Regions from separate parts of the Sphingomonas sp. Leaf257 genome, predicted to be linked through region 1. Evidence: riboswitches for the same ligand, from Rfam matches in the RefSeq annotation. Region 1 holds a riboswitch; the other holds the start of a gene.
The links. A riboswitch is a leader RNA that binds a small molecule or an ion and turns the genes downstream of it on or off. The one in region 1 is predicted to bind cobalamin.
Positions count from the first base shown of each region.

Region 1 (15,066 bases):
GCTGCGGAAGGACTCGATAGTCGCCTCCGCCCGGCATCCGAACCCCGCGATCACCATGCGACCCGCCACTGAACGATGGGATAGCTCGCCTTCCACCCCCGCTTGGTGCCGAGCGGTCGTGCACGCGCCAGTTCGATACGCAGCAATTCGCCGCCATAGCGGGCATGGCATTCGGCCAGCAGAGCCTCGGTCTCCAGCGTGACGGCGTGTGCGACGAGGCGACAGCGGGGCAACGTCCGCAGCGACTCGACCAGCGGCCGCGACAGGCCGCCGCCGACGAACACCGCATCGGGATGCGGACGCTCGGCCAGTTCGGCCACCGCATCGCCTTCGACCAGTTCCAGCCGTGCCAGACCCAGCCGCGCGGCATTGTCGGCGGCACGGGCCAGACGCGCCGGATCACGCTCGAACCCGATCGCGCGGGTGGTCGGGTCGCTCAGCAGCCATTCGATCGCGACCGAGCCCGAGCCCGTGCCGATGTCCCACAGCAATTCGCCGGGTCGTGGGGCGAGCGCCGCGAGCGCCAGCGCGCGGACGGGACGCTTGGTGATCTGTCCGTCATGCGCGAACCAGTCGTCGTCCAGGCCGCTCGCCTGCGGCAGGATACGGCCCGACCCGGCAGGTTCGATCGCCACCGCGACCGGGTGGGCGATATCAGTCCAGTCGAGCGCGTCCGCCGTGCAGACCCGCACCCGCTCGCGCGGTCCGCCCAGCGCCTCCAGCACGGTCAGCTTGCTCTCGCCGAACCCCTGCTCGGCCAGCCATGCGGCCAGCCCCGTCACCGAGGCTCCATCGCGCATCAGCGCCAGTATCCGTTGCCCCGGCGCCAGATGCGGGCGCAGCGTGTCGACGGGCCGCGCGTGCAGTCCGACGCTGTGGATCGTCTCGACCGGCCAGCCCAGCCGCGCCGCCGCCAGCGACAGGGTGGACGGTGCCGGATAGGCAACCCACTCGCCCGGCTCCAGATGGCGGGTCACCACCGACCCCGCCCCGAACCAGAAGGGATCGCCCGAGGCGAGCATCACCACCCGCTCAGCCTTCCGCTCCAGCAGCATGGGAACGCCATCGGCAAAGGGAACGGGCCAGACGATCCGCTCCGCCCCGCCCTGCTCGGCCAGCAGCGACAGGTGACGCGGCGCGCCCATCACGCTATCGGCGGCCAGGATCGCGGCGCGCGCGGGGGCGGTCAGGCCGTCCCAGCCATCCTCGCCGATCCCGACGATCGTCAGCCACGCCTGGGAGTCAGCCATGCGCCATATCCTTCTGCTCGGCGGCACCACCGAGGCGAGCGCGCTGGCCACCGCGCTGGCGGAGCGCGGCGAGCGCGCGGTGCTCAGCTATGCGGGCCGAACCGAAGCGCCGCGCGCGCAGGCAATCCCGACGCGCGTGGGCGGATTCGGCGGTGTCGAGGGGCTGGCCGACCATATGCACCGCGAAGGCGTCACCCATCTGGTCGACGCCACCCATCCCTTCGCCGCGCGGATCAGCGCCAATGCGATTGCGGCGGCGGAGTTGGCAGGTGTACCCCTTCTCGCGTTGACCCGGCCCGAATGGGTGGAGGGTCCCGGCGACCGCTGGACGCGCGCGGCCAACACCGGCGAAGCGGTGACCGCACTCGACACCGAACCGACGCGTGTCTTCCTGGCGCTTGGTCGCCAGACGATCGGGGACTTCACGCATGCTGCGCAGCATTTCTACCTGTTGCGCTTCGTCGATGCGGCGGAGCCTACCGGTTTTCCAAACCACCGACTGGTGGTCGATCGCGGTCCCTTCACGCTGGCGGGCGAACTGGCCCTGCTGCGCGAGCACCGGATTCAGATAGTGGTCGCCAAGAACGCCGGAGGCTCCGGCGCGCGGGCGAAACTCGACGCGGCCCGCGAACTCGGGCTGCCGGTGGTGATGGTCGACCGCCCCTTCATCCCGCCCCGCCCGCAAGTGGGCAGCGTCGCCGCCGTGCTCGACTGGCTGGATCACGGCGTCGTCCGGGGGGTGTAGAGGATCGGTCGGCCCGCATGCGGGATCATCCGCGTGCGGCTGGAGCCGATGATGACGACGGTGCGCATATCGGCCATGTCGCCGCGCGCTTCCAGAAGCGGCACGATGCGCAAATGCTCCTCGGATGTGGAAACGGCGCGGGCGAACAGCACCGGGCGGTCGTCGCCGCATGTCTCGCGCAGCAGCGCAAAGGCCGCGTCCAGCGCATCGGGCCGCGCCTTGGACCGGGGATTGTAGAGCGCGATGGCGAAATCCGCCTCCGCCGCCAGCGCCAGCCGCCGCTCGATCAGTGCCTGCGGCTTGAGATTATCCGACAGGTTGATCGCGCAGAAATCATGCCCCAGCGGCGCGCCCGCCCGCGCGCTTGCCGCCAGCATCGCGGTGATGCCGGGCAGGACGCGGATGTCGAGATCGTGCCAGCGTCCCGCATCTTCCTCGACCCGCTCGAAGATCGCCGCCGCCATCGCGAACACCCCCGGATCGCCCGAGGATACGACGACGACGCGGCAGCCCGCCTCCGCCATCTCCAGCGCATGGAGCGCACGGTCTCGCTCGACCCGGTTGTCGCTAGCATGACGGGTCAGGCCGGGCCGCTCGGGCACGCGCGCGACGTAAGGGATATAGCCGACGACATCGGTCGCCTCGGCGAGCGCCGCCGACACCTCGGGCGTGACCATCGCCTCCGCGCCCGGCCCCAGTCCGACGACGATCAGCCAGCCGCTCATGGCCGCCGCCCCTGTCCGTGGATCAGCGCGATCGAGAAATAGGGGGCGGGAGTATCCTCCACCTCTGCCAGTCGGCGCACGCGCTCTCCGGCCTGGGCGGCATGTTCGACCAGCCAGGCCTGCTCGGTCCGCCCCGCCGCCGCGATCGCGCGGCGCAGCTTGGGCAAGTGGCGGCCGATCTTCATCACGACCAGCGCGTCAGTCTCGGCGATGCGGCGGGTCAGCTCCGGCTCGGGCAGGGTCGCCATCGCGATGGTCAGCACATCGTCGCCCCAGGTGATCGGCGCGCCGCTGGCGGTCCAGGCGCCCGACATGCCGGTGATGCCGGGCACGACCGCAACGGGGGCGTGGTCCTTCAACCGGCTGTGCAGGTGCATAAACGAGCCGTAGAAGAACGGGTCACCCTCGCACAGCACCACCACATCCTCGCCGCCCTGCACCAGTGAGAGGATATGCGCGGTGCACTCCGCGTAAAAGGCCGACAGGCATTCATTGTAGCGCGGATCGGTGAACAGGATCTCGGTCGTGACCGGATAGTCCATCGGATATTCGATCACGTCGTCGCGGAGCATCCCGTCGACGATGGTGCGCGCATGGCCGCGCCGTCCGGCCTTGCGGAAATAGGCGACATGCCGCGCCCCGCGCACCAGCCGGTCGGCGCGCACGCTCATCAGGTCCGCCGCGCCCGGCCCCAGGCCCACGCCGTGAACGGTTCCCGTCATTCGGCGCGGCTCGCCAGCGCGTTGATCGCCGCCACCGTGATCGCGCTGCCGCCGGGGCGGCCCTTCACGATGGCGCACGGGACAGGCTGCGCCTCCCAGAGCGCGTCCTTCGACTCCATCGCGCCGACGAAGCCGACCGGACAGCCGATGATCGCCGCGGGGCGTGGGCAGTCGGGGTCTTCCAGCATGGTCAGCAGATGGAAGAGCGCGGTCGGCGCATTGCCGATCGCCACCAGCGCGCCTGCCAGATGCGGGCGCCACAGCTCCAGCGCGGCGGCGGAACGGGTCGTGCCCATCTCTCTGGCCAGCGCGGGCACGGCAGGGTCGCGCAGCGTACAGATCACCGGATTGTCGGCAGGCAACCGCGCGCGCGTAACCCCCTCGCTGACCATATGCGCGTCGCACAGGATCGCCGTGCCGTTCGCAAGCGCCTGCCGCCCCGCCACCGCGAAACCGGCTGAGAAATGGATCGACGGCGCCAGCTCGACCAGCCCGGCGGCATGGATCATGCGCACCGCGACCGGCTCTTCCTCCGCATCGAAGCGCGCCAGCTCCGCCTCGGCGCGGATGATGGCGAAGGACTGGCGATAGATCGCCGCGCCATCGGTTTCGTAAGTGTACGGCATCAACAGGCTCCGAGAAGCGCGACCGCCCGCTCGGGCGTCAATCCGGTGTGAAGGGGCGCGGCCCCGGCGCGGGCATGTCTGGCCAGATCGAAAGCCCCCTCCCGCCCGGTCAGCACCCAGTCCGCTGTCCGTGCCCGCGCGCAGCCCTTCGCGCAACCCGAGACGTGCAGGTGGCCGTCGATCAGCGGTGCGAGCCGGGTAGCCAACCCACGCGTTTCGACACTCGCCTGCGGACAGGCGGGCGCGCCGACACAGGCGTCGACATGCAGGATCGGACTATCGGCCAGCAGCATGTCGGCGGCTGGGGCCGGGGTAACGCCTTCCGCGATCAGCAGCCGCCAAGGGGTGAGGCGAAGGGCGCAACCATGCGAACGAACGAACGCCGCCAGTGATGCGGCGTCGATCCGGCCGAAGGGCAGCCCATAAACCGCTCCGATCGGATGCACGCCCGGCTGCATCGGTTTACCGGATGCGGGTACGGCGTCGCCTTCGGCCCAGTCGGGCAGGGCCACCTTGTGACGCGCCATTCGCCCGGCCGTGCAGCCGCCGCTTTCGCTGAACCAGTGCGCCAGCCGAATCAGGGCGTCGACCGCGTTGGACCGCGTCACGGCGACACCGCTCGACCGCCCATCCCCACGCAGCGCCAGGGTGCCAGTCGCCGTCCTCTCGATACGGAAATCCCCGGGCGCGTCCGTTACTATCGGCGAGGGTCCCGCATCGATGATAAAGCCCACCTTGCCCGGCAGTTCGGGCAGTTCGGCAAGCCGCGCCCGCAATTCGCTGGCGATGGCATGACTATCGTCGCCCTCACGCCAATCCGGGTTGATCAGGATCGCCCCCCGCCCCTCCGACACCGGATCGGGATCGACCAGCCCCAACGCCTGCAACTCCGCCAACAGCGTGGGCCAGCCGGCCTCGGTCACACCCCGGATTTGCAGGTTCGCACGCACCGTCAGGTCGATCTGGCCATTGCCGTGGCGGATCGCGCCCGCGCACAACCCTTCGGCTTGTTCCGCCGTCAACCGTCCCAGCGGCGGACGAACGCGAACGAGCAGCCCGTCGCCCGCCATCATCGGCCGGAACGCGTCGGGGCACCAGCCCTTGACCACGAAACCGCTCATGCCGCGCCGTCCAGCATCGCGAGCACCGAATTGCGCCGCGTCCGCCACAGCCCCGCGGCATGAAGCGCCGCAAAGCGCGCCTCCATCGCCTTCAATGCCGCCGGGTTCGCCTGTGCCATGAAGTCGCGCACGGCATCCTGCGCCAAGGTCGCATCCCAATACAGGTCGATCAGCGCGGCAGGCACCGCCTCCGCCAGATGCGCAAAGCTGCCCAGATGGTCGAGCGTCGCGGCGATCTCCGCCGCACCCCGGAAACCATGCACCATCATCCCCTCGACCCAGCGCGGGTTGGCGGCGCGGGCATGGACGGTGCGTGCGATCTCCTCGGCCAGCGTCCGCGCCTTGGGGCTGGCGGGGTTGCGGGTGTCGAGATGATAGAGCGAGGCCGCGCCCTCCCCCAAAGCCACGCGCGCCGCCGCGAAACCCGCCTGATGCGCGGCATAATCGGCGGCGAGCAGCAAATCGCTTTCGGGCAGGTCGTGGAGATGGACGAACGCCTGCGCCGCCGCCACCCGCGCCGCGATCCCCTCCGCATCGCGCCGGTCGCCATCGTCGAGCGCGGTCGCCGAAGCGGCGAGCCAGCTCTGCCCCGCCTCGATCCGCGCCGCTTCGTCATAGCCCGCATTCGGGTCCAGCCCGATGCCATAGCGTCCCGGCGCCGGGCCGTAGACGTGCGGTGTCGCCTGTCCGAGAAACGGATTCCATTCGACCGTTTCGTCCCGCTGGCCGAGCGCGCGCACCGCCTGCCCGAACAGCGCGACCAGATGCGGAAAGGCGTCGCGGAACAGCCCCGAGACGCGCAACGTCACATCGACGCGCGGCCGGTCGAAGCGCATCAGCGGCATCACCTCGAACCCCGTCACCCGCTCGGAGCGGTGGTCCCAGACCGGCTCGACCCCGATTAGGTGCAGCGCCATGGCGAATTCCTCGCCCGCCGTGCGCATCGTCGCCGATCCCCAAAGGTCGACGATCAGGGTGCGCAGGTGATCGCCCTCCTCCTGCATATGGCGGCGGATCAGCTCCTCGGCGAGCTTGACGCCCTGAAGATGCGCGGCCCGGCTCGGCACCGCGCGCGGGTCGATGGCGTAAAGGTTGCGCCCCGTGGGCAGCACATCGGCACGCCCGCGATAGGGCGAACCCGAAGGCCCCGCCGAAACGCGCTTTCCATCCAGCCCGGCGAGCAACCCCGCCCGCTCCGCCACGCCCTGCTCACCACGACCGAAGACGTGCAGCCCCTTGCCGAACTGGCTGTCCTTCACGTCGCAGACGAATGCGTCGATCCGCGCCAACGGATCCTCCGCCCCCGCCAATCCCAGCGTCTTGCCCAGACCGACGCTATCCGCCTCCTCCGCAATGCTCTCGCGCAGCCGATCGCGGCGGGCGGGGTCGAGGCCATCGGCATTGGCATATTCGTCGAGCAGCGCCTCCAGCCGCCCCAGCCCCGCGCCGGTCTCCGCCTGGACCAGCGCCGGGGGGACATGGCCGATCGTCACCGCGCCCAGCCGCCGCTTGGCCTGCGCCGCCTCGCCCGGATCGTTGACGATGAAGGGATAGAGGACCGGCCAGTCGCGGGTCAGCGCCTCGGGCCAACAGGCGCCGGACAGCGCGACCGCCTTGCCGGGCAGCCACTCCAGCGTGCCATGCGCGCCGACATGGACCAGCGCATCGATCCCCTGCGCACGCAGCCAAAGATAGAAGGCGACATAGGAATGGCGCGGGCAGCGCGAGAGGTCGTGATACTCGTCCGCCCGAGCCTCGCGTCGTCCGCGCTCGGGCTGGAGCGCGACGATCGCCTTGCCGAGCATGAGGGCGGGGAATTGGAACTGGTCGCCCTCGACCAGCGGGTCTTCTTCCGCCGCGCCCCAGCTTTCGGCAAGGTCGGCGCGCAGACTTTCGGGAAGAGCGGCCATCGCCTCGCGATAGGCGGCGACGGGCCAGGCGATCCGGTTGCCGAGCAGCGCGGCGGGCAGATCGGCCTGCGGTTCCACATCATAACCCGCCTCGCGCAGATCGGCGAGGATCGCCGCCGTCGAGGCGAAGCCGTCCAGCCCGACCGCATGGGCGGCCTGCCAGTCCTTGCCCGGATAGGTCGACAGCAGGATGGCCAGCCGCCGTTCCGCCGCCGGGGTCATCGCCAGCCTCGCCCAGCCCGCCACCTTGTCCGCCACCGCCGCGATCCGCTCGGGCTCGGCGCGGTGGAGGCGCAGCGCGATATCGAAGTCGGGGTCGCGCTCTCCCGGCTGCTTGAAGCTGACCACACCCGCGAACAGGCGTCCGTCGATTTCGGGCAGGACGACATGCATGGCGAGGTCGGCGGGCGACAGGCCGCGCGCGGCGCCCTCCCAGCCCGCCCGGTCGCTGGTGGCGAGCGCGACCTGGAACACCGGCACGCCCGCGCCGTCGAGTGGGGTGGCGTCATCCTCGCCGCGTGCCGAGAAGGCGGTGGCGTTGAGGATCGCGGCGGGGGTGAGAGCCTTGACCCAGCGCGCGACCCAGGGGCCTGCGCCCTCGGCCTTCAGCGAGGGGATGAACAGGGCGACGGGGTCGAAGCCGCGTTCGGCCAGGGCGGCGTGGAGGGCGGCGATGGGTTCGAGGTCGGCGGCGGCGAGATAGGCGCGGTAGAAGGTGATGAGGATGCGGGGGCGAGTTGTGGTCAGCAGGGTGGCGGCTGGGCAGGCCGGGCCGTTCGGGGACCAACCTCCGAGGGGGGCCAGTTGAAAGCCCCTATCTCGGCAGGGGGAGGGGTTGGGGAGGGGCAAGGCCACGAGCGACGTCACTTGTGGAGACGGCCCTCCCCCATCCCCTCCCGCCTGCGGGAGGGGCGTGCTCGGGGCAGTCGTGCCGAGCAAAAGCCCCTCTCCCGGCAGGGGGAGGGGTTGGGGAGGGGCAAGGGCCGCAGGCGACAACGCTACGATTTCGCGCAAAGCCAGAGCAGCCGCATCCGCCCCGCCCGCATCGCACAGCGCGGTCAACCGCCGCACCACCGCCTCCCCCACGGTCGACGCCGCCATCAGCCGCCGGTCCTCCCGCCCGTCCGCTGCCAGCACCGCCAGCGCGATACCCCGCTCGCGTGCCAGCCGCTCAACCTCGCGCAGGCCGTATTCCCAATAGGCCGCACCGCCGATCAACCGGATCAGGATCGCCTTCGCATACACCAACGTCTGCTCGACATAGGTGTCCACCGACAGCGGATGGACCAAGGCCGCCAGATTGGCGAGCCGCAGCGACCAGGGGAATCCCCCGGCCCGCCAGCCCGCCGCAAAGGCGCTGAGGTCGCTGTCGGAGAAGGACAGCACGACCACGTCACCGGGGCGCTGCCCCAGATCCTGTGGAACGGCCTGTTCCTCCAGCCCATGGCTCTCGCGAAAGACGAGATGCACGTGTTCAGCCCTTCAGCACGGCCTCGATCGAAGGCCGGTCGATGCGGTCATGCTCGGCGATGACGACCAGTTGCGTGCCGCGCGGCTCGCCCGCGCCCCAGGGGCGGTCATAGCTGGTGCGCACCCGGCGGCCGACCGACTGGATCAGCAGCCGCATCGGCTTGCCCGCGACCGCCGCATAGCCCTTCACGCGCAGGATGTCCTGCTGCTCGGCCAGCGTCACGATCCGCGCGGCGATCGCCTCGGGGCTCTCCACCTCGCCCAGCATTACCGAAATGCTGTCGAAATCGTCATGCTCGTGATCGTCCGCGCCGTCATGATGCGAGGGGCGCGCGGCGATGTCGTCCTCGGCGGCGGCTTCCAGGCCCAGCACGATCTCGGCGGAGACGATGCCGTCGACCGCCTCGACCATCGGCAGCGGGCGCGGCGCTTCTGCGGCGATGATCGCGCGCGCCTTGGCGACACCCTCCGGCCCGGCGAGGTCCGCCTTGGTCAGCAGGACGATATCGGCGCAGGCCAGCTGGTCCTCGAACACTTCCGACAGTGGCGTTTCATGGTCGAGGCTGGGGTCGGCGGCGCGCTGCGCCTCCACCGCGTCGAGATCGGGGGCGAAGCGGCCCGCCGCGACGGCCTCCGCATCGGCCAGCGCCACCACACCGTCGACCGTGATGCGCGAGCGGATGGCCGGCCAGTCGAAGGCCTTCAACAGCGGCTTGGGCAGTGCCAGTCCTGACGTCTCGATCAGGATGTGATCGGGGCGCGGCTCCATCGCCAGCAGCTTCTCGACCGTCGGGATGAAGTCGTCGGCGACGGTGCAGCAGATGCAGCCATTGGCCAGCTCGACGATATTTTCCGCCGGGCAGTCGGGTATGGCGCAGGATTGCAGGATGTCGCCGTCGACGCCCAAAGTGCCGAATTCGTTGACCACCACCGCCAGGCGACGGCCGCCTGCATTGCGGATCAGATGGCTGATAAGCGTGGTTTTGCCCGCGCCCAGAAAGCCGGTGACGATGGTGACGGGGACCTTGGAAAGGTCACGCATGGTAATTCTCCGACGCGCCGGACGAGCGAGCGCGGACGCGGGGCCGATCGCCGGAGCGGTGACGGACGGGCGCGCGACATGCGTCCACCCCGCTGAACCGGCGACCGATGCGGCCCCGGCCGCATGGCTTCGTCGCTCCCCGACGGAGAACCGTGCCCCGACCACCCCCTGGGTCCAGGCAAGAGCGACCATGACGCCGGCAGGTCTCCTGGCTCGCGGGTCGAAGCAAAAGGATGCGCCTTCCCGGATCACTCCAGTGGCCGTGCCCTCATAGGAGCACCAGCATCGCTCGCTCACCGCTTACAGTTGCAGGGACAGCCGGGGATTTGCACCCCATTCCCGTTTAAAGCCCTTGCGGGCACCGGCGCGATCTTCGGACGGCTTATCACCCTCCGATCAGCGGCATTTATCCCGCCGCGCCGGGCTTGGCAATTCGCGCCTCCATCGCCGCGAACCCGCGCCAGCGATAGAGGAGGAAGCTCGCGCCCCAGCAGATCACGAACAGCCCGACGATGGCGAAACCCAGCACGTTGAAATGCTCGGCGAGCGCGCCCGCATAGCGGAACGGCCCCGCCGTCCAGCCGAACCGCTCGGCGAGCAAGGCGGTCGCCTGGATGCCGCCGATCACCAGCGCGACCAGCGCCGAAACCAGAGTGATCGTCATGTTGTAGTAGAGCTTGCGCAGCGGATGGACGAACGCCCACTCATAGGCACCCAGCATCACCAGCCCATCCGCCGTGTCGATCAACGCCATGCCGACCGCGAACAGCACCGGGAACACCAGGATCGTCGCCAGCGACACCCCGTCCGCCGCGTGCGAACCCGACAGGCCGAGGATCGCCACCTCGGTCGCGGTGTCGAAGCCCAGCCCGAACAGGAACCCCAAAGGCGCCATGTGCCAGCTGCGCCGGATCAGCCGGAACAGCGGCCGGAACAGACGCGACAAAGGTCCCTGCCCCGAAAACATCATGTCGGCATCGGCCTCCGCCATCGGCTCGCCCCGCGCGACACGGCGGAAGCGGGTCCAGACATCGCGCAGGATGATCAGGTTCATGATCGCGATGGCGAACAGGAAACTCGCCGAGACGATGGTGGCGATGGTCCCGCCGCTCTGGCCGAACGCCTCGAAGTCGGACAGGGTACTGGCGGCCAGCGCCACGGTGGTCGCCGCGATCAGGACGATGGCGGAATGGCCGAGCGCGAACCACAGGCCGACCGCGATCGGCCGCTGGCCGTCCTGCATCAATTTACGCGTGACATTGTCGATGGCGGCGATGTGATCGGCATCGACCGCGTGGCGCAGCCCCAGGCTATAGGCGAGCAAAGCCGTGCCCAGCATCAGGCTGTTGCCCGCAAAGACGCTCAGCGCCCAGCCCCAGACGGCGATATTCACGACGATCAGCGCGCCCATCAGCAGGGTGACGCGGCGCTTCAACGATGGTCGGGCGGAAACTTCGGACATGGGCGGATCATGCCTTAACGGCGCCGTTGCGACTCAGGCCGACCTTCCGCTGTCGCGGTCGTCCCCCACCTTCGACGGGCGCACGGCGGGTCGGGTTCCGATTCAGGTTCGCCCTATGGCGTCGCTCGCATGATACAATATATCCTGGCCATGACCATCCCCTGGATCGCGGCAAGAGCGACTCGCATCGGCAGGTCTCCTGGCTCGCGGGTCGAAGCGTCGGCAATGCGGCCTTCCCGGATGGCTCCAGTGGCTGTTCCCTGTTGCAGGAACCGGCATCACGCGCTCACCGCTTACAGTTGCAGGGACAGCTATGGATTTGCACCATATTCCCGTTTGAAGCCCCGAGGGGCACCGATGCGATAGTCCGGCGGCGTGGCTGAAAGCCGCTGCCGGTCAGCACGGGGATAGTCTGCGCCGAACGGACACGCAAACGGCTTTATCCCGCCGCGCCGTAGGCCTAATCGACAGGCCATGGTGGTTTGGAAAGCGATGCGCCGATGGACACCGGCAGCGGCCTGCCTGGTCGCGGCCTGTTCGGGTGGCAATTACCGGCCGGTCAGCGATTTCCCGGTGCGGATCGGCAAGCCCTATACGGTGCGGGGCATCACCTATGTGCCCGCCGAGGACACGACCTATGACATGCTCGGCTATGCCAGCTGGTATGGCGGAGAATCGGGCAAGCGCACCGCCAACGGCGAACGTTTCCGTCCCGGCTGGGCGACGGCGGCGCACACCACCCTGCCCCTGCCCAGCTATGTCGAAGTGACGGCGCTGGATACCGGGCGGCGGATCATCGTGCGGGTCAACGATCGCGGGCCGTTCGCGGGATCGTCGCGGATCATCGACCTGTCGCGCGGCGCCGCCGAACAACTCGGCCTGCGCGCGGTCGGCAAGGCGGCGGTGCGGGTGCGCCGGGTCGAGCCGGACGAAAAGGACCGCGAACGCCTGCGCCACGGCAAGGCGGCGCGGCCTTTGCCTCCGGTTTCGGATGCGGTACGAGCGAATTTGCTGTCGCAAATCGCGGCGGCGGGGATTGTAGTTCGGTAGAGGCTGCGGCTTTCGCCCATAGCGGACACAGCGAACGAGCGCTGTTATACTCCACACATGACCGATCGAACCGCGCTAGAAGCCCTAATGCACGAAGTCTGTGTGGAGAAGGGCTGGTGCGGCTCGGTAGTTGATGGCCAGCCTCTGCATGTCACCGACTTACTGCCCGAGAGCGGAGAAGTCACAGCCGATCAATTTGCTGGCTGGCTCTTCGCAGCCGATGGAATCGATCCCAACGATGATCGAGCAAAGTGGCAAAGCCATCTGGACGATCTACGCGGGGCGTTCGTGCGTCACATGGGGAGCGAAGCCACTGACGTTGAGCGGCTAAAGTGAAAAGGCATCTAACGCCCTGGCGCGGAAATTGGCAGCCACGATCCCATCACGAGCCGTCGCCGACCGTCCCTTCGATCACACCCTTAGAAGTCCGGGTTAGACGGCAGTGGCCAGCATGGATCGCCATCCCATCGTGACCCGTGTCCAAGCTGGCTTCTGCTCGCTGATACTCGCTGACAGAGATGCCGCACTTACTGGCGATCTCTTCATCAATGGTCTGATTGTTCAAACACGCGCTTAACGGGAGCATGAGGCCGACGACGAGCGGGATTGATCTTCTCATGCATGGCCCTGTGCAACACGGCAGCCGGCATGTACAACGTCCGCCTCCCACCTAATAGCCGCCATTTAGCTTGGATCGCTTTGGTCCGCCGTGAAGCCAAACCTCCCGCGCTTCACTCCACGGTGAAAGCAGAAAACGCCAGAAACGAAAAAAGCGGGCTTTCGCCCGCTTCGTCGTCGTCCACCGATGTCAGTAGAAGATTGGTCGGGGCGACAGGATTCGAACCTGCGACCCCCACACCCCCAGTGTGATGCGCTACCAGGCTGCGCTACGCCCCGACCGAGCGGCGGCCTCTAGGCGGGTTTTCTTCGCGATGCAAGCCTTGATGTTGCGATACTGCCGACACCACATCCGCCTCTCCATTGCGCCTGTCCGCCTGCGATGGTAGCGGGCAGGCTATCCGACATGGGGGCTTGTCGATCGTCAACGGTCGGCCGGTACCCGTGCCCATTCAGCATAGACGGGTCCGAATGTTCATTCCCATCACCGCCCCAGTCGCCGCGATGGCAGCCGCATCCGGCGCCGCCGCATCGAGCGGAGCCGCCTCGTTCCTCAGCCTCGCGCCGCTGCTCCTCGTCTTCGTCGTCTTCTATTTCCTGATGATCCGCCCGCAGCAGCGCCGGATGAAGACGCTGCAGGCGTCGATCGAGGCGGTCAAGAAGGGCGATCAGGTCACCACGGCGGGCGGCATCGTCGGCAAGGTGACGCGCGTCGAGGATCAGCTGGTCGAGGTCGAGATCGCGCCCAACGTCCGCGTCCGCGTGGTCAAGGCGACGCTGACCGACGTGATCGACCCCACCGCCAAGCCCGCGAACGACTGATCCGATGCTGGATTTCCCCCGCTGGAAGGTCGCTTCCATCGTCGCGTTGCTGGCCGCTTTGTGCCTGCTGGCGATCCCGAGCTTTCTGCCTGAGAGCGTCACGAACAGCTGGGGGGCGATCCCGCATCCCCGCGTGAACAAGGGCCTCGATCTGGCGGGCGGCAGCTATCTGCTGCTGGAGGCGGACACCGGCGATCTGGCCAATACCCGGCTGGAGACGATGCGCGACCAGGTCGCGGCCGAGATGCGGCGCGGCAATCCGCGTATCGATATCGGTGACATCTCGGTGCGCGGCGGACAGCTCAGCTTCATGCTGCGCGATCCGGCCCAGGTCGACGCGGCGCGCGAGCGGCTGCTGTCGATCACCGGCGGCGGGGCGGGCATGACCGGCCAGCGCGAATGGGATATCCAGGTCGTCGACACCTCGCGCTTCGTCCTGAAGCCGACCCAGGCGGGCCTGACCCAGGCGGTCGATACCGCCATGAAGACCGCGACCGAGGTCGTGCGGCGCCGTATCGACGCGCTGGGCACCAAGGAACCGACGATCCTGCAACAGGGCAGCAACCGCATCGTGGTGCAGGTGCCCGGCCTGCAGGATCCGCAGCAGCTCAAGGACCTGATCGGCAAGACCGCCAAGCTGGAATTCAAGCTGGTCGACACCACGGCCAACCCGGTCGAGGTGGCCAAGGGCAATGCGCCCGCAGGCAGCCAGGTCCTGCCCTATCCGGGCAATCCGCTGGGTGCGCCGGTGATCGCGGTCAAGCGGCCGGTCATCATCTCGGGCGACCAGCTGATCGACGCGCAGCAGGCCTTCGACCAGCAGACCAACGCGCCGCAGGTGGCGATCACCTTCGACGCACAGGGCGGCCGCAAGTTCGCGCGGATCACCCAGGAGAACACCGGCAAGCCCTTCGCCATCATCCTCGACGGTCAGGTGCTGTCGGCCCCCAACATCAACGAACCGATCCTGGGTGGTCGTGCCCAGATCATGGGCAACTTCACGGTCGAAAGCGCCAACCAGCTGGCGATCTCGCTGCGCTCGGGCAAGCTGCCGATCGACCTGAAGGTCGTCGAGGAACGCACCGTCGGTCCCGACCTGGGCGCCGATTCGATTCGCGCCGGTATCCTCGCGTCGGCGATCGCGGCGGTCGCGGTCATCATCTTCATGACCGTCACCTATGGCCGGTTCGGCATCTATGCGAACATCGCCGTCGTCATCAACGTGCTGGTCATCCTGGCCGTCATGGCGATGCTGAACGCGACGCTGACCCTGCCGGGTATCGCGGGCTTCATCCTGACCATCGGCACCGCCGTCGACGCCAACGTGCTGATCAACGAGCGAATCCGCGAGGAACGACGGCGCGGACGCAACGTCGTCCAGTCGGTCGAGCTGGGTTACAAGGAAGCCAGCCGCACGATCTTCGAGGCGAACGTGACCCACGCGATCTCGGGCGTCATCATGCTCGTGCTCGGCTCGGGCCCGGTGAAGGGCTTCGCGGTCGT
Region 1 covers NZ_LMMH01000008.1:47,912-62,977, forward strand. Annotated here, with positions in the region: gene ASF14_RS06880 (cobalamin biosynthesis protein) at 1-57, opposite strand, end outside; gene ASF14_RS06885 (bifunctional cobalt-precorrin-7 (C(5))-methyltransferase/cobalt-precorrin-6B (C(15))-methyltransferase) at 51-1,250, opposite strand; gene ASF14_RS06890 (cobalt-precorrin-6A reductase) at 1,249-1,995, shown strand; gene cobJ (precorrin-3B C(17)-methyltransferase) at 1,971-2,720, opposite strand; gene cobI (precorrin-2 C(20)-methyltransferase) at 2,717-3,442, opposite strand; gene ASF14_RS06905 (precorrin-8X methylmutase) at 3,439-4,068, opposite strand; gene ASF14_RS06910 (cobalamin biosynthesis protein CobG) at 4,068-5,189, opposite strand; gene cobN (cobaltochelatase subunit CobN) at 5,186-8,569, opposite strand; gene cobW (cobalamin biosynthesis protein CobW) at 8,574-9,611, opposite strand; cobalamin riboswitch at 9,793-9,992, opposite strand; gene ASF14_RS06925 (HoxN/HupN/NixA family nickel/cobalt transporter) at 10,018-11,073, opposite strand; cobalamin riboswitch at 11,246-11,447, opposite strand; gene ASF14_RS06930 (septal ring lytic transglycosylase RlpA family protein) at 11,548-12,123, shown strand; gene ASF14_RS06935 (hypothetical protein) at 12,211-12,459, shown strand; tRNA gene ASF14_RS06945 (tRNA-Pro) at 12,944-13,020, opposite strand; gene yajC (preprotein translocase subunit YajC) at 13,213-13,563, shown strand; gene secD (protein translocase subunit SecD) at 13,568-15,066, shown strand, end outside.

Region 2 (15,066 bases), on a different contig from region 1:
CGCGCCCGTCGCGGGTCGTGCCCATGACGGACCAGCCCCGCCCCTCCAGCAAGGCGGCCAAGTGACCGGCGGCATAGCCCATGCCGAAGACGAAGAGACGACCGACCAAACTCAAACCTCCGTTCGTGCTGAGCGAAGTCGAAGCACACGGACCGGCAGTTCCGCATAGCCTTCGACTTCGCTCGGGCGGAACGGTTGGGGGGCGGCTTGGCTGCAAGACGCCTCCCCGCCCCTCACTTCGCCGCCATCGGCCCCTTGTAGAGCGTGCCGAAATAATCGCCCTTGTTCCATACCGGCCGCTCTGGCGCGTCGGCGATCTCGCGGGCGATGGCGTAATTGACGCTGACGAAGCGCGGTCCCTGGCTCCAGTCGATGCCCTGGTCGATCTCGTCGCCGACACGGTGATAGCGGTGGCTCATGAAATCCTCGACCGCCGCCTTGCCCGGCCCCTTCTGGCCCGGCCACAGGAAGACCGAGGGGATGCCCTTCTGCACGAAGCGGAAATGGTCGGAGCGGACGAAGATGCCTTCCTCCGGCATCGGATCGGGCGAGACGGGCAGGTCCATCGCCCCCACCGCCTTGCGCACGATCGGCCCCAGCGTCGAGCGGTCCGCCCCGAACACCACCATATCCTCGAACTTATAGGTCAGGATCGGCATGTCGAGATTGACGTCGGCGACGATCGACTTGAGCGGCACGGTCGGGTGGTTGGCGAAATAGTCGGAGCCGACCAGCCCCTTTTCCTCCGCCGTCACCGCCAGGAACATAACGGTCCGCTTGGGCGCGGCGGCGGCCTTGAAGCGCTTGGCCTCCTCGATCAGGCTGGCGATGCCGATGGCGTTGTCGAGCGCGCCATTGTTGATCCGATCGCCCTCGCCGCCCTCATTGGTGCCGATATGGTCGAGATGCGCGGACAGGACGACGACCTCGTCCTTCAGCTTCGGGTCGCTGCCGGGGATCAGGCCGATGACGTTGCTGCTGTCCATCGGCTTGAAGCTGGTCTTGGACGCGACCGTCAACTGGCCCTTGGCGGTCAGCGGCTTATAGCCGGGCTTGGGGGTGGCGGCGGCCTTCACCACTACGTCCCAGCCCTTGCCGAACAGCTTGGCCGCGCCCGTTTGCGACAGGGTGCCCAGCACCGGGATCGTCGGCGTCATCGCATGGGCGGTGCCGTCCGGGTTCGCCCAGGTGACGCGCGGCGCGTTGTAATAGCGGGCCAGCGAGGCGAAGGGTCGTTGCCGCCCCCCGGCGCGCGGCATGTCGATTTGGATCGCGCCGACCGCGCCGCGCGCCGCCGCCAGCGAGGCCTTGTTCGCCGCCGATCCGAAAAAGGCGCGCTCCTCACCGCCCAGCCCCTCGGGCGTGCCGGGGACGAAGGCGACGATCTTGCCGCGCACATCGACACCCTTGTAATCGGTCAGGCCATATTGTGCCGCATCAATGCCGTAACCGACAAAGACGACCGGCGCCGACAGGCTGGTTTCCTTCGCATTGGGCACGGGCGAGGGCACGAAGTCCTCGCCGAAGACCAGTTCCTGCGCCTGGCCGCCCGCCGGGGTCCACATGGCGCTGCCCTTGTCGGCGACATTATAAGCGACCAACGGCACCTTTTGCAGATAGCCGCCCTGGTCGCCGCCCGGCCGCAGCCCCGCCGCATAGAATTGCGCGGCGACATATTGCGCGGCGATGTCATAGTCGCGGGTCCCCGCCTCGCGTCCGGCCATCGCGTCCGACGCCAGGAACATGACGTGCGCCTTCATTGCGGCCTGATCCTCGGGCAGGGCGGCGGTAATGACGGCATTGCATTCGGCCGGGCTGCGCTGCGCCTTCGCCTCGACCGGCGCGGTGCTAGCGGCTTGATAATGCAGGTGATCGTGATCATGCGCGATCGCGGCGGTGGACAGGAGAAGCAGCGGCAGCAGAGCCGTCGAACGCGACATGCAGGACCTTTCGGGGAAATGGTGTGGCACAGGCGTATCACGCCATCTGGGCCGATCAACCCCGGCCATGACGCACTGTCCCGGTTTTTCATGGCCAGCCCGGTGGCCGCAGCGGGTGCGCGCGGCTATATTCCCGTCATGGACATTCAGCGCAGCGCCGCCCAGCCCAGCATCACCCCCGCCGCCATCCGGCGCGAGGATTACAGCCCCCCCGCCTGGGAGGTGCCGCAGATCGCGCTGGACTTCGCGCTGGACCCCGCCGACACCCGCGTCCACGCCGCGCTGACCGTCACGCGCAGCGGCCCGCATGACGAACCCCTGCGGCTCGACGGTGCCGGGCAGACGCCGCTGTCGGTCAAGGTCGATGGCGTTGCGGTCAACGACTGGCGGATCGAGGGCGAGCAGCTGGTCGTGCCGCTCACCGGCGATTCCCATGTCGTCGAGACCGAGGTGTCGATCGCGCCCGAAAGCAACACCCAATTGATGGGTCTCTATGCCTCGGGCGGCAATCTCTGCACCCAGTGCGAGGCGGAAGGGTTTCGCCGCATCACCTGGTTCCCCGACCGGCCCGATGTGCTGAGCGTCTACCGCGTGCGGATGACGGCGGATCAGGCGCGCTACCCGGTGCTGCTCGCCAATGGCGATCCGGTGACCCAGGGCGAGAATGGCGACGGCACGCATTGGGCCGAGTGGCACGACCCCTTCCCCAAGCCCTCCTATCTGTTCGCGCTGGTGGCGGGCGATCTGGCGGTCAACGCCTCGACCTTCACCACGATGAGCGGACGCGAGGTGCGCTTAGGCATCTGGGTGCGCGCGGCCGACATCGCCAAGACCGACCATGCGCTCCACGCGCTGAAGCTGTCGATGGCGTGGGACGAGCGCGTCTATGGCCGCGAGTACGATCTCGACGTGTTCAACATCGTCGCGGTCGACGATTTCAACTTTGGCGCGATGGAGAATAAGGGGCTGAACATCTTCAACAGCCGCTACATCCTGGCCGACCCCGACACCGCGACCGATTACGATTATGACGCGATCGCCGCCGTCGTCGCGCATGAATATTTCCACAACTGGTCGGGCAACCGGATCACCTGCCGCGACTGGTTCCAGCTTTCCCTGAAGGAAGGCTTCACCGTCTATCGCGACCAGTGTTTCTCCGCCGACCAGGGATCGGCCGCGGTCAAGCGGATCGAGGATGTGCGCGGCCTGCGCGCCAGCCAGTTCCCGGAGGATTCCGGCCCGCTCGCGCATCCGGTGCGCCCGGAAAGCTATATCGAGATCAGCAATTTCTACACGGCGACCATCTATAACAAGGGCGCCGAGCTGATCCGCATGATGGCGACCATGTTGGGGCCGGTGAAGTTCCGCGCCGCCACCGACCTGTATTTCCACCGCTTCGACGGCACGGCCGCCACCTGCGAGGATTTCGTCGCCTGCATGGAGGAAGCGGGCGGCATCGATCTGTCGCAATTCCGCCTCTGGTATTCTCAGGCGGGCACGCCGCGTGTCTCGGCGGGCCTGTCCCACGAACCCGGCGGGGGCCGCGCCGAGCTGCGCCTCGCCCAGCATGTCCCCGCCACGCCGGGGCAGACCATGAAGCAGCCGATGCTGCTGCCGCTCAAGGTCCGTTTGTTCGGCGCGGAGACCGGCCGGCCGCTGACCGACGAGACGCTGGTCCTGCTCGACCAGGTGGCCGAGACGATCGTGTTCGAGGCCATCACCGAGCGTCCCGTCCTGTCGATCAATCGCGGCTTTTCCGCCCCCATCGTGGTCGAGAGCGACCGGACGGCCGAGGACCTGGCCTTCCTGTCGGCGCATGACGACGATCCCTTCGCCCGGTACGAGGCGATGCAGCAGCTGATGCTCGACACGCTGGTCGCGGGCACGATCCATGGCGAGATGAAGGGCCAGGCGGTGATCGACGCCGTCACCCGTACGCTGGAGGCCGAGGGGCTGGAAACCGCCTTCCTCGCCGAGGCGGTGCTGTTGCCGTCGGAGAATTTCATCGGCGACCAGCTCGCCACCGTCGACCCGGACGCGATCCATGCCGCGCGCGAGGCGCTGCGCACGCAACTGGGCCAGGCGCTGCTGCCGACCTGGCGGCGGCTTTATGCCGAGCTGGCGCAGGGTTCTTACGTCTATTCGCCCGAGGCCAAGGGGCGGCGGCGCCTGCGTAATGTCGCGCTCGGCTATATCGCGGCCAGCGGTGCGGAAGACGCCGCCGCGCTGGCCTTCGCGCAGTTCGAGGCGGCCGACAATATGACCGACCGGCAGGCGGCGCTGACCACGCTGGTCAATTCCGACGCGCCCGAGCGCGAAGAGGCGCTGGCGCGTTTCCATGCGCGCTATGCCGGTAACGGGCTGGTCCTCGACAAATGGTTCCAGACCCAGGCGCTGTCGTCCCGCAGCGACACCGGCGCGGTGGTCGAGCGGCTGGTCCGGCATCCCGACTTCACGCTCGCCAACCCCAATCGGGCACGGGCGGTGCTGGGGGCGTTCGGGGTGAACCAGCGCGCGTTCAACGCCGCCGACGGTTCGGGCTATCGCTTCCTGTCCGAGCAGTTGATCGCGCTCGACCGGCTCAACCCGCAGACCGCCGCCAAGCTGCTGCCGCCGCTCGGCCGCTGGCGCCGGTTCGACGCCAAGCGCTCGGCCCTGATGCGCGCCGAGCTGGTGCGGATCGTCGAGACGCCGGGCCTGTCGAAGGATCTGTTCGAGCAGGCGTCCAAGAGCATCGATTGATCCTCCCCGGCACGGGGAGGGGGACCGCCCGCAGGGCGGTGGAGGGGGCTTTCCTCGTAGGAACGTCCTTGCGGCACTCCCCCTCCACCATGCTGCGCATGGTCCCCCTCCCCTTTCAGGGGAGGATTATTCGGCCTTCAAAAACCCTTCCATCACGATCCAGCGATAAAAGGCGTCGAACCAGCCGGTGCTGGTCGTCTTCTTCGGATACATGCCAAAGCCGTGGCCGCCCTGGCCGTAGAGATGGAACTCGACCGGCTTCTTCGCGGCCATCCACTGGTCGATCAGACCGAAGCCTTTGCCCGCGAACAGCGGATCGTCGGCGGCGATCGCGGCGAACATCGGCGGCGCGTCGGCGGGCACCGTCATCGGCTGGAGCGGGCCATAGATGTCGCCGATAAAGGCGGGCTTGGCCTGTCCGTCGAGGACGGTCGCGACGGTCAGCATCGCACCCGCCGAAAAGCCGACCATGCCGATGCGGGTCGGATCGACCTTCCACTCGCCCGCCCGCTGGCGGACCAGTGCGAAGGCGGCGCGGGAATCGGCGATCTGGGGCGCAAGGCCCTTCAACGCCTCCTCCGGGTTCGGCCGCGCGGCGGGGCGCGCTACGCTGGAGAACATTGCGGCCATCGACTTTTCGAACTCGCCCATATCCGCAGGTGTCTGGTTCAGCCGATATTTCAGGACGAACGCCGCGATACCGCGATCGGCCAGCGCCTTGGCCACGTCCCAGCCTTCATTCTGCATCGACAGGGTACGGAAACCGCCGCCGGGCGCGACGATGACGGCGGCACCGGTCGCCTTGGCGGGATCGGGCAGGAAGGGAGTGAGCGTCGCCTCCGTCACGTTGCGGGCAAACACGCTGTTATACTGGCTGTGCCAGCTTTCCTTTTTCTTCGCACCCGGCAACGGTCCGGTGTTCAGCGGAATGGCGGTCGGCTGTGCGGGTATGGCGATCGGGGCCATCTTGTCGGCCTGCGCCATGGCGGGTGCCGCCACCGAGAGCGTTAGCAAAGCGGCCAGCGCATGGCCGGCCCAGCGTTTGGACTTCATATCCCCTCCTATCCTCCGTGGGTTATGTCCCTACGGTCGGACGGGGATGGTACGCTTCGCGGCGTAGGGCGCAAGGGGTAATGTTAAGGCTAACAAGGAAGCGTGGCCTTCGACTTCGCTCAGCCTGAACGGCTTTTGTTTCCCCAACCTCCGTTCAGCCTGAGCGAAGTCGAAGGCCAAGGAAAACCCTCAGAACAACCGCCCCCCATTGGGTACAGGCAAATCCGGCGCGATCAGCACCACCTGCCCCTCCGCATCGGGAAAGCCCAGGGTCAACACCTCGGACATCATCGGCCCGATCTGGCGCGGCGGAAAATTGACCACCGCCGCCACCTGCCGCCCCACCAGGGTCTCCGGCGTATAATGCCGCGTGATCTGCGCCGAGGAGCGCTTTACGCCGATCACATCGCCGAAATCGATGGTCAGCTTGATGGCGGGCTTGCGCGCTTCGGGGAAAGGTTCGGCGGCGATGACGGTGCCGACACGGATGTCGACCGCCAGGAAATCCTCGATCCCGATACGGGTGGCGGGGGCGTCAGAAGTCGACATTGTCGTAATGCGACGGCGGGGTGACCATTTCCATCCGCTCGGACAGCAGCGGGCGGAAGGAGGGGCGGCTCTTCAGCCCGCGATACCAACGCGCGGTCTGTTCATGCCCCTTCCAGTCGATGCCGCCCAGATAATCGGCGACCGAAATCTGCGCCGCCGCCGCCAGATCGGCGAGACTCATCGTCGCCCCGCCCAACCAGTTGCGATGGTCGAGCAGATAATCGGTATAGTCGAGATGGCCGACCGCCGCCTTCATCGCCTCGCGCAGGCCCTTGGCATCGGGGCTTCCGGTGCGTGCGACGCGCTTGACCATACGTTCGTGGAGCAAGGGGCCGGTCACGTCCTGATAGAAATGCGTGTCGAACCACGTCACCAGCCGCCGGATCTCGGCGCGGCCGACGGCGGTGCCGTTGATCATTGCCGACTTCTCGACCGTTTCCTCGAAAAACTCGCTGATCGCCATCGAGTCGACCAGCAGCACGCCGCGTTCCTCGTCGACCATCACCGGGGTCTGCCCGGCGGGGTTCATGTCGAGAAACTCGTCGCGCCGCTGCCACGGCGACTCGCGCACCAACTCGTATCCGACGCCCTTCTCACCCAGCAACAGCCGGACCTTGCGGGAAAAGGGACAGAGCGGGAATTGGTAGAGTTGCCACATGCCGCCCACTTAAGCGGGCGGGACGCACGACGCCAACCCCGATGGCGCGCTTTTCACCCTTTCCCACGCGCAGGGCGGCGCTTTCATCATTTTCCGCGCGCCGGGCGACGCAGGCGCCGCTGCCCAAGCACGACCCCGCTGATCGACAGGACCAGGCCGGCCAGCGACCAGAGCCACATCCAGCCGGTCCAGACCCAGTAATGCGCCGTCAACCAAGGCCAATCCCAGGTGTGGAGCAGCGTATAGACCCAGCGATAGGCGCGCCGCGTGCCGTCCTGCCGCTCGACCAGCGCGCCGCTGACGGGATCGATATAGAGCCAGGTCGCCGCCGCATCGTCGAACCGCAACCGCCAGAGCGGCAGCCGTGTTGCGTCGGTCCAATAGAAGTCGGGTCGCGCCAGCCACTCGCGCGCCACCCGCCGTCCGCCGGGCACCAGCATCGCCGCGCGCAACGGATCGACGGCCCGGGCGGGGGTCAGCGTCGCCTGCTCCAGCCAGTGCGGATGCGGCGACGCGCGATCGATCGCGATCCGCGCGAACCCCGCGTCCCCGCTCCACTCGACGGTGCGCGCATCCGGTGCGATCCGGGCCAGCCGGTTCAGGTCGCGCGGCCGCCCCGCCCGCCCGGCATAGGCCCGCATCGCCGCCACAGGCGCCTCGCCCCCGGCAAAGGCGTGCCCCGGATCGACCGACAGCCAGCCGCTGACGATCCAGGTCGTCAGCATCGCAGCCCCCGCCAGCCCGCTGACATGGTGCCAGAGCATCCAGCCGCGATAGGGCGTCATCCGCCCACCCCGATAGCGCCGCCGCCCCACCCGCAGTCGCAATATGCCGATCCACAGGCCGGTCAGTGCGACCGCGATGCACGGGCCCGCCACCCACATCACCGCCTGCCGCCAAGTCTCCCGGTCGCGACGCAACACGGTCGGGTAGATCCAGTGCGGCACCGAGCCCAGCCAGTTCCAGAACCGCTGGCCCCGCGTCGTCCGCTGCACCGGCTGGCCGGTCAGGCCGGAGATATAGAGTTCGGTCCCAGCCGCATCGGCCAGCGCGACCTTCCACAAAGGGCGATGCCGGTCGAAGCCGTTCGCCACCGTCCATTGGTCGTCCACGATCCGCTCGACCTGGCGAACCGGCCCCGCAAACCGGGTGGCGACGCGTGCGGCGAGTGCGGCATCGACGGGAGCGACCGCTCCGCCGTCCCCTGACAGGATGCGGGTGTCGCCATCGCGGCTCTCGATCCGCCAGACCGGTGCGGCGTCGCGCATCTCCAGCGTGATCCGCCGGGCGTCGGGCGCCACGGGCGCTCGGACGACCCGCTCCCAGTCGATCGGTTGCGCGCCCTTCCAGCTCTCCGCCGGTTTGAGCGACGGATAGGGCACATAGAGCATCACCAGCCCGCTGGCGAACCACATGGCGAAGAACAGGCAGGTGACGATCCCGACCCAGCGATGGGTGAGGAAGGCGAGCCGCAAGCCCGCCTTCCCCCAGGACCGGTCAGAATCCCGCACGGACGCCGATGTCCAGCGCGCGCGGGCGACCCAATATCCATTGCTGGTCGCCGTACGCCGTCACCGCATAGGGTTTGTCGAACAGGTTATAGACACGGACATCGACCGCCAGATGCGGCGTCAGCGCATAGGACAAGGTCGTGTCCACCGTCGCATAGCCGGGGATGCGGAACGCCTCCCCATTGTCCGAAAAACGCCGCCCGACATAACGCAGCCCGGCGCGCGCCTGCAGCTTCGCCGAAGCATCCCAGCGCAGCCAGAGATTGGCCAGAGCCTCGGGCACGTTCGGCGGGGTGCGGCCGCTATAATCCACGCCGCCGGAGCGAAAATCGTCGAACCGCGCATCAAGCAGCGTGCCGTTTGCGTCGATCCCGAAGCCCTGCGGCAGATCGAGCGTCACCGCCGCCTCGACGCCCTGCGACGATCGCTGCCCGACCTGCTCGACGGGGCTCGCCAGCGTGCGCTGGGCGAGAAGCCCGGTCTTGACGATGCGATAGGCCGCCAGCGTGGCGGTGCCATGTCCGTTCGCGAACAGCCACTTGGCCCCCGCTTCGACCTGGTTTCCGCGCGCGTTGCTATACTGCACCTGCCCGGTCGATACGGTGGTCAGGGTGCCCAACGGATCGACGCCGGTGGCATATTGCGCATAGAGCGACAGGGTCGGCACCGGTTGATAGACCAGCCCCGCGCGCCACGTCGCGTTGCGGAACGTCTTTTCCAGCACGAAGCGATCCGGCGTGGCGACGGTCCAGCGACGGACATTGTCCACCTCGTAACGGACGCCGCCGACCACCGACCATTTCGGGCCGAGCGTCACCCGATCTTCGGCAAACACCGCCAGCGCGGTGGTGCGGGTGCGGTAGCGCGGGGCGATTCCCTGCGTATCGAGGAAACGGCCGGGATCGAAGGCGAAGGGATCGACCGCATCGACCTGCTCGACCGAGCCGAAGTCGTTCTCATGGGTGAAGCGGACCAGATTGGCGTCCACCCCGACGACCAGCGCGTTGGCGATGCCCGGCGCGAGTCCCGTGCGCCACGTCACGCTGGCTTGATCGCCCCATTGGGTCAGGTCGTGGCGGATGCCGTAATTGCTGCTTCGGCGGATCGTGGCCGGAATGCCCGTCGATCCGTCCGCGCACGCGCCGCTCGCACCGACCCAGCAATAATTCTCCAGGTTACGCCAGAAACGGTCGCTGGTCAGGACATAAGCGATGTTGGACAGACTGACCGCATTGCTCGGCGTCCAGTCGACCCGGATCGAGGCGCGGTCGTCGCGGAACCGCATCCGCCCGTCGCCGACATTATAGTTGCGGTCCCGCACCCGAAGGTCGAGCCGCCCGTCGATCAGCGGGGTGCCGAAATAGGTCATGGGCCGCTGGTCGCCATGATCGCCGCGCACCGTCACCGCCAGTGTGGAGGACGGCGTCCAGCGCAGCGTCCCCGACAGCGCAACACTGTCCGAACGCCCCCGATCGACATAGCCGTCCGACCGGCGATAGCTGGCATCCACGCGGTAGCCGAGCGTCGGGGTCAGCGGCCCGCCCAGCCCGGCGGCGGCGCGGAAACTGTCCTGCCCGCCATAGCCGATCTCGGCCTGGCCATGGGTCTGGGCGGTGGGCGCACGCATCACGACATTGACCGCGCCGCCCAGCGCGCCCTGCCCGTAAAGGACCGAGGCAGGGCCGCCCAGCACATCGATCCGCTCCACCATCCAGGGATCGGTCGGAAAGGTGATCGTCCCCGCCGCCGGGAACAACCGCACGCCGTCGACCAGTTGCAGCACCGATCCCTGCCCCGAAAAGCCGCGCGCGGCCAGCGCGGTGCCGCCATTTCCGGGATTGGCGACGCTCGACAGGCCGGGCGCACGCGTCTCCGCCTCGACGATCGACACATCGCCGCGCGCGCGGATCGTACCGCCATCGAGCGAGGCGATGCTGGCGGGCGTCTCCAGCGGTGTCAGGCCCAGGCGGCTGCCGGTCGCATTGGGTGTGTCGAGCGCCTGTTTCTCCCGCGTGCCGATCACCAGCACGGTGGCGTCACCCCCCTGCTCCTCGGCCTTTTGCGCCCTTGCCTGCGCCGCCCCCAGCAGAAGCGCCGCGCCACTCCACAGGACCATAGGAGCCTGTCCGAATATGTTACGATATATCATTTCAAAGCCCATAGCGTCTTGTCGCGAACAAGCCGAGGCCTTGCCGCCCGATTTCGGGCAGCCAGGTGCCCTGCGTGCGGCACGCCGTTTTCCGCATTCCACAGGGCCACCCATGCGCCTCCGCCACTTATGGCGTCGCTCGTCGGAACAGACCTAGCCTCGACCATCCCCTGGACCGGGCATGAGCGACCTGACGCCGGCAGGTCTCCTGGCTCACGGGTCGTCGCGGACGGATGCGCCTTCCCAGGTTGCCCCAGTGGCTGGATCGCGCCCATGGCCGATCCGTGCATCGCCGCTCACCGCTTACAGTTGCAGGGACAGCCGCGGATTCGGAGCCAGGCCCCTCACCGTGTTCCCTTTTAATCTCCCTTGTCGGGAGAACCGGCGCGATCATATCGCCGGATCATTCCGGCCCCGTATCGCTACGCGGCGGCGATGGAGGGCGTCAAGCGGGATGAGGTCGCGGCGTCCTTGCGCTATGGCGGCGGCATGGCACGCAGGAACCGTTATCTGATCGCGACGATGCCCGATGGCTATGTGAAGACGATCGGCCCGACATCGCAGCCCTTCACCCATTATTGGCGGATCGTCGCCGATCTGGGCGGGGGCAGGACAGAAGTCTTCTGGGGCCATGCCAAGTCGCGCAAGGCGGCGATGGCGAACGATGCCGCCATGGCGGAAGCGGTGCGGCAGCGCGGCTGGGTCGGGTATCGCTTCGAGGTCGTCGAACTGGTCGAGGCGGATGCGCCACCCGAAACCATGAAGAAACCCTCCCCCGGTAGGGGAGGTGGCAGGGCGAAGGCCTGACGGAGGGGTGTCACCCTCTCGAGAGCAGGACACCCCTCCCCCATCCTGCAGATGGTCCTCCCCCCTGCAGGGGAGGAATGGTCGGAATTTACCTCTTGGGCTTGTCCTGGCCCGAGGCGTCGGACACCGCCGCACCGGCCGAACGCAGGTCGCGGCCCGCGCCGTTCACGGTGTTGCAGGCCGACAGGGTCAGGACGGCGAATAGGGTAGCACCCAGAGCGATCTTCTTGGTCATGACGATCTCCTCGAAAAGGGGGTGCGGCGGGCCCGGTACGCCGGCCCGCCGCGGGTACTCAGCGCAGACGACGGCGGCCGGCCGCCGTTGCGCCAAAGGCGTAGGCACCGGCGCCGACCAGCAGCGCGAGCACCAGGAGGAACGAGGTGTTGGCACCGGCCCCGGCGGCAGCGGCGGCCTGCTTGGCCTTGGCGACCGCTTCGTTCTTGGTCTGAACGAATTCGGCCTTGGCCTGATTCACCTGGGCCTGGGCGCGACGCGCGGCCGCGACCGACCCCGCTCGCGTGCTTCCTCGATCAGGCTGGGGGTGGCATCCGCCACCTCGCCCGCGACCGACTGGTCACGACCGAACAGATGCTCGGCGCTGCCGGCGACCTGATCGGTGACGCCTTCCACCTTCCAGTCGCGGCTGTCGACCGCATCGCCGATCGTCTTTTCCACCTTGCCACCGAAATGGCGCGCATTGCCGTGCAGTTCATGCGTGCTCATCATTCGTTTCCGAAAATGCAAGGAAAGGGCGTCAGGGAGCCACGCCGCAGGTGGCGGCGGCCTTGCCGACTTCCAGTGCGATCTTCGGGTCCTTGATCTCGCCCGCGACCCGGATCAGATCGCCTGCGGTCAGCTGGCCGGGATTGGGATCGTCACGGCGATAGGCCGCGGCGGCATTGCCCAATTGTTGCAGTTGCCCCAGCGACAGGTTGCGTTCCAGCCGCTGGCCGACACAGGTCGAACGCTGGCTGTCCAGGCCATAGCGCTCCAGCCCGGTGGCGATCCGCGTCGAGGGCGGGGTGCACGCCACCGCGACGAGCGCGATGCCGATACTTGCGAGGATTTTGGCCACCCGGTTGCTCCCATGCGACCGGCGGCGAAATGCGACCGATCTGGCCGGGTACAACTTATGATAATTTAAGCCGTTCCTGGTATTTTTTGCGGGAATGGTTGGTAGTCTTCTACCAGTTTCGAGCCGCTGGTCGGCATATGCGCCGGGATGCCAGCACCATCACGCCATTGATGAACGCGGCAGCACCGCAAAGGATTTCATCGACAAGCCTCTGTCTTAACGACGTTTTTTGCCAAACCGCCTTGTGTGATCCGGCCATAAACGGCACCTTCCCCTCTCCGATATGGTCGAAATGAACCAACGGATGACGAGGGAGGATGATCGATGAAGATCCTGTTGGCGGCCGCCTTAACGGTGACGATGGCCGCGTCCATGGCCCCTGCTCAGACCACGCCCCAGACCGCCCCACCGGCGGTGATCGAGGATTTCCGCCCCTCGTCGCTCAACCAGCCTGGCCAGTCCTATCCGCAGGTCAATTCGCAGGGCTATGCCCGTTTCCGCATCACCGCCCCCGATGCCAAGGCGGTGAAGGTCAGCCTGGGTCTGGGCGGACGCGGCGGCACCGTCCTGACCAAAGGCCCCGACGGCAGTTGGACGGGAACGTCGGAAGGCCCGCTCGACGAGGGATTTCATTATTACCATCTGACGGTCGATGGCGGCACCTTCAACGATCCGGGGACGCTGAACTTCTATGGCTCGACCCGCTGGGAAAGCGGCATTGAGATTCCGGCGCATGACGCGGATTTCTATGCGCTGAAGGATGTGCCGCATGGCCGGGTCGAACAGATTCTGTTCCCGTCGCCCAGCACCGGCACGTCGCGACGCGCCTTTATCTACACCCCGCCCGGCTATGACCGGAACACGCGCGATCGTTATCCGGTGCTGTATCTTCAGCATGGTTGGGGCGAGGACGAAACCGCCTGGTCCAACCAGGGCCATGCCAACCTCATCATGGACAATCTAATCGCGGCCGGAAAGACGCGGCCGTTCCTGATCGTCATGACCTATGGCATGACCAACACCATTCGCCCCGGCGCGCCCGGCGGTCTGGCGAGTTTCGACATCCGCCCCTTCCAGACCGTGCTGCTGGACGAGTTGATTCCCTATGTCGACGGGCATTACCGCACCCTGTCCGACCAGCGCCACCGCGCCATGGCCGGGCTCTCGATGGGCGGCTTCGAGACGAAGCTGATCGCGCCCAGGCACCTCGACCGTTTCGCCTATATCGGTCTGCTCAGCGGCGGCACCATGTCGCCGGAGGATGTGAAGGTCACGCCGGGCTATCGCGACAAGGTGAAACTCACCTTTGTCAGCTTCGGCAGCCGCGAACTGGAGGGAGGGCGCAGCGGTCCGCCCGGTGGCCCACGCAGCGATCCCCGCGCCAATGCTGCCGCCCTGACGGCTGCCGGGATCAGGAATGTCTTCTACGTATCGGAGGGCACTGGGCACGAGTTCCAGACGTGGCGGCGCAGTCTTCAGGCAATGGCGCCGCTGCTGTTCCGGGATTGAGGTGATGGGGCGGCGGTCATGCGGACCGCCGCCCCTTCCGGCTCGTCAGTTCCGCAGGCTGTCGGGCACGATCCCGCCATTTTCGGCGAGCTTGGCCATCACCGCCTTGTGAAGCGCGATATTCTGCTCGGCCGAGCCGTCCTCGGCGGCATGCACGCCCAGTTCATTGGCCAGTTCCTTACGCGCCGACAAACTCGAATCCAGGTCGAGCAGCTTCAGGAGATCGACGATCGAGCTCTGGTAATTGCCCCCGCCGCCCTTCATCGACGCCATTTCCGACAGAACCGCACCGACATCCACATTCTGCGGCGCCGGGGTCGGGGCCGCGACGGGGGCCGGGGTCGGGGCGGGTGCAGCGGCCGGTGCGGGTTGTGCCTGGACCGGGGCGGGTGACGGTGCAGGCGCGGCTTCGGCCCTGCTGCCATGGTGGAATATCTTGTTCAGGATATTGCCGAAAATGCTCATCGGGTGGTTCCTTCGCTGATCGGATGCGACGATGCCCGCTCTAACGACGCAAGCGCCTTGCGGGTCCGCTCCTTCAACGAGATGGCCTCTGCGGGAACGTCATGGCCCGACAGACGCTTAGACAGCATCTGTCGTCATTTCAGGGGTTTGCCATGACCATTCGTTCGACCTTCATTGCGACCACCGCCTTGCTTGCACTGGCGGCCTGTGGCCAGAAGCAGGACAATTCGTCGACCTACACGACGAATAGCGCCGATACGTATAACCAGGCAGATGCGTCCGCCCCCGCCCCGGCACAAACCCCTGCCACAAGCGCGGCGCAGAGCTTCGTGAACACCGCCGCGGCCAGCGACGCCTTCGAGATCGAGACGTCCAGGCTCGCGCTCACCAATGGCGCCTCGGCCTCGGTGAAGTCCTATGCCCAGAAGATGATCGACGCCCATACCGGCTCGACCGCCAAGCTGAAGACGCTGACCGGCGGGATGAACCCGGCAATGATGCCCGATGCGACGCTGAATGCGCAGCAGCAGGCGACGCTGGACCAGTTGAAGTCGCTTAAGGGAACGGCCTTTGACGCGGCGTACATCGCTGCGCAGACGTCTGGGCA
Region 2 covers NZ_LMMH01000003.1:213,053-228,118, forward strand. Annotated here, with positions in the region: gene ASF14_RS20615 (NAD(P)-dependent oxidoreductase) at 1-82, opposite strand, end outside; gene ASF14_RS04905 (M28 family metallopeptidase) at 234-1,940, opposite strand; gene pepN (aminopeptidase N) at 2,079-4,682, shown strand; gene ASF14_RS04915 (alpha/beta hydrolase) at 4,809-5,735, opposite strand; gene ASF14_RS04920 (tRNA-binding protein) at 5,925-6,284, opposite strand; gene ASF14_RS04925 (glutathione S-transferase family protein) at 6,271-6,942, opposite strand; gene ASF14_RS04930 (PepSY domain-containing protein) at 7,029-8,417, opposite strand; gene ASF14_RS04935 (TonB-dependent receptor) at 8,440-10,569, opposite strand; cobalamin riboswitch at 10,784-11,003, opposite strand; gene ASF14_RS04940 (hypothetical protein) at 11,092-11,409, shown strand; gene ASF14_RS20620 (entericidin A/B family lipoprotein) at 11,498-11,644, opposite strand; gene ASF14_RS04945 (hypothetical protein) at 11,703-11,885, opposite strand; gene ASF14_RS04950 (CsbD family protein) at 11,882-12,136, opposite strand; gene ASF14_RS04955 (hypothetical protein) at 12,165-12,485, opposite strand; gene ASF14_RS04960 (alpha/beta hydrolase-fold protein) at 12,810-13,994, shown strand; gene ASF14_RS04965 (DUF3597 family protein) at 14,040-14,459, opposite strand; gene ASF14_RS04970 (DUF4142 domain-containing protein) at 14,612-15,066, shown strand, end outside.
Region 2: another riboswitch for cobalamin. It lies ahead of ASF14_RS04935 (TonB-dependent receptor); the one in region 1 lies ahead of ASF14_RS06925 (HoxN/HupN/NixA family nickel/cobalt transporter).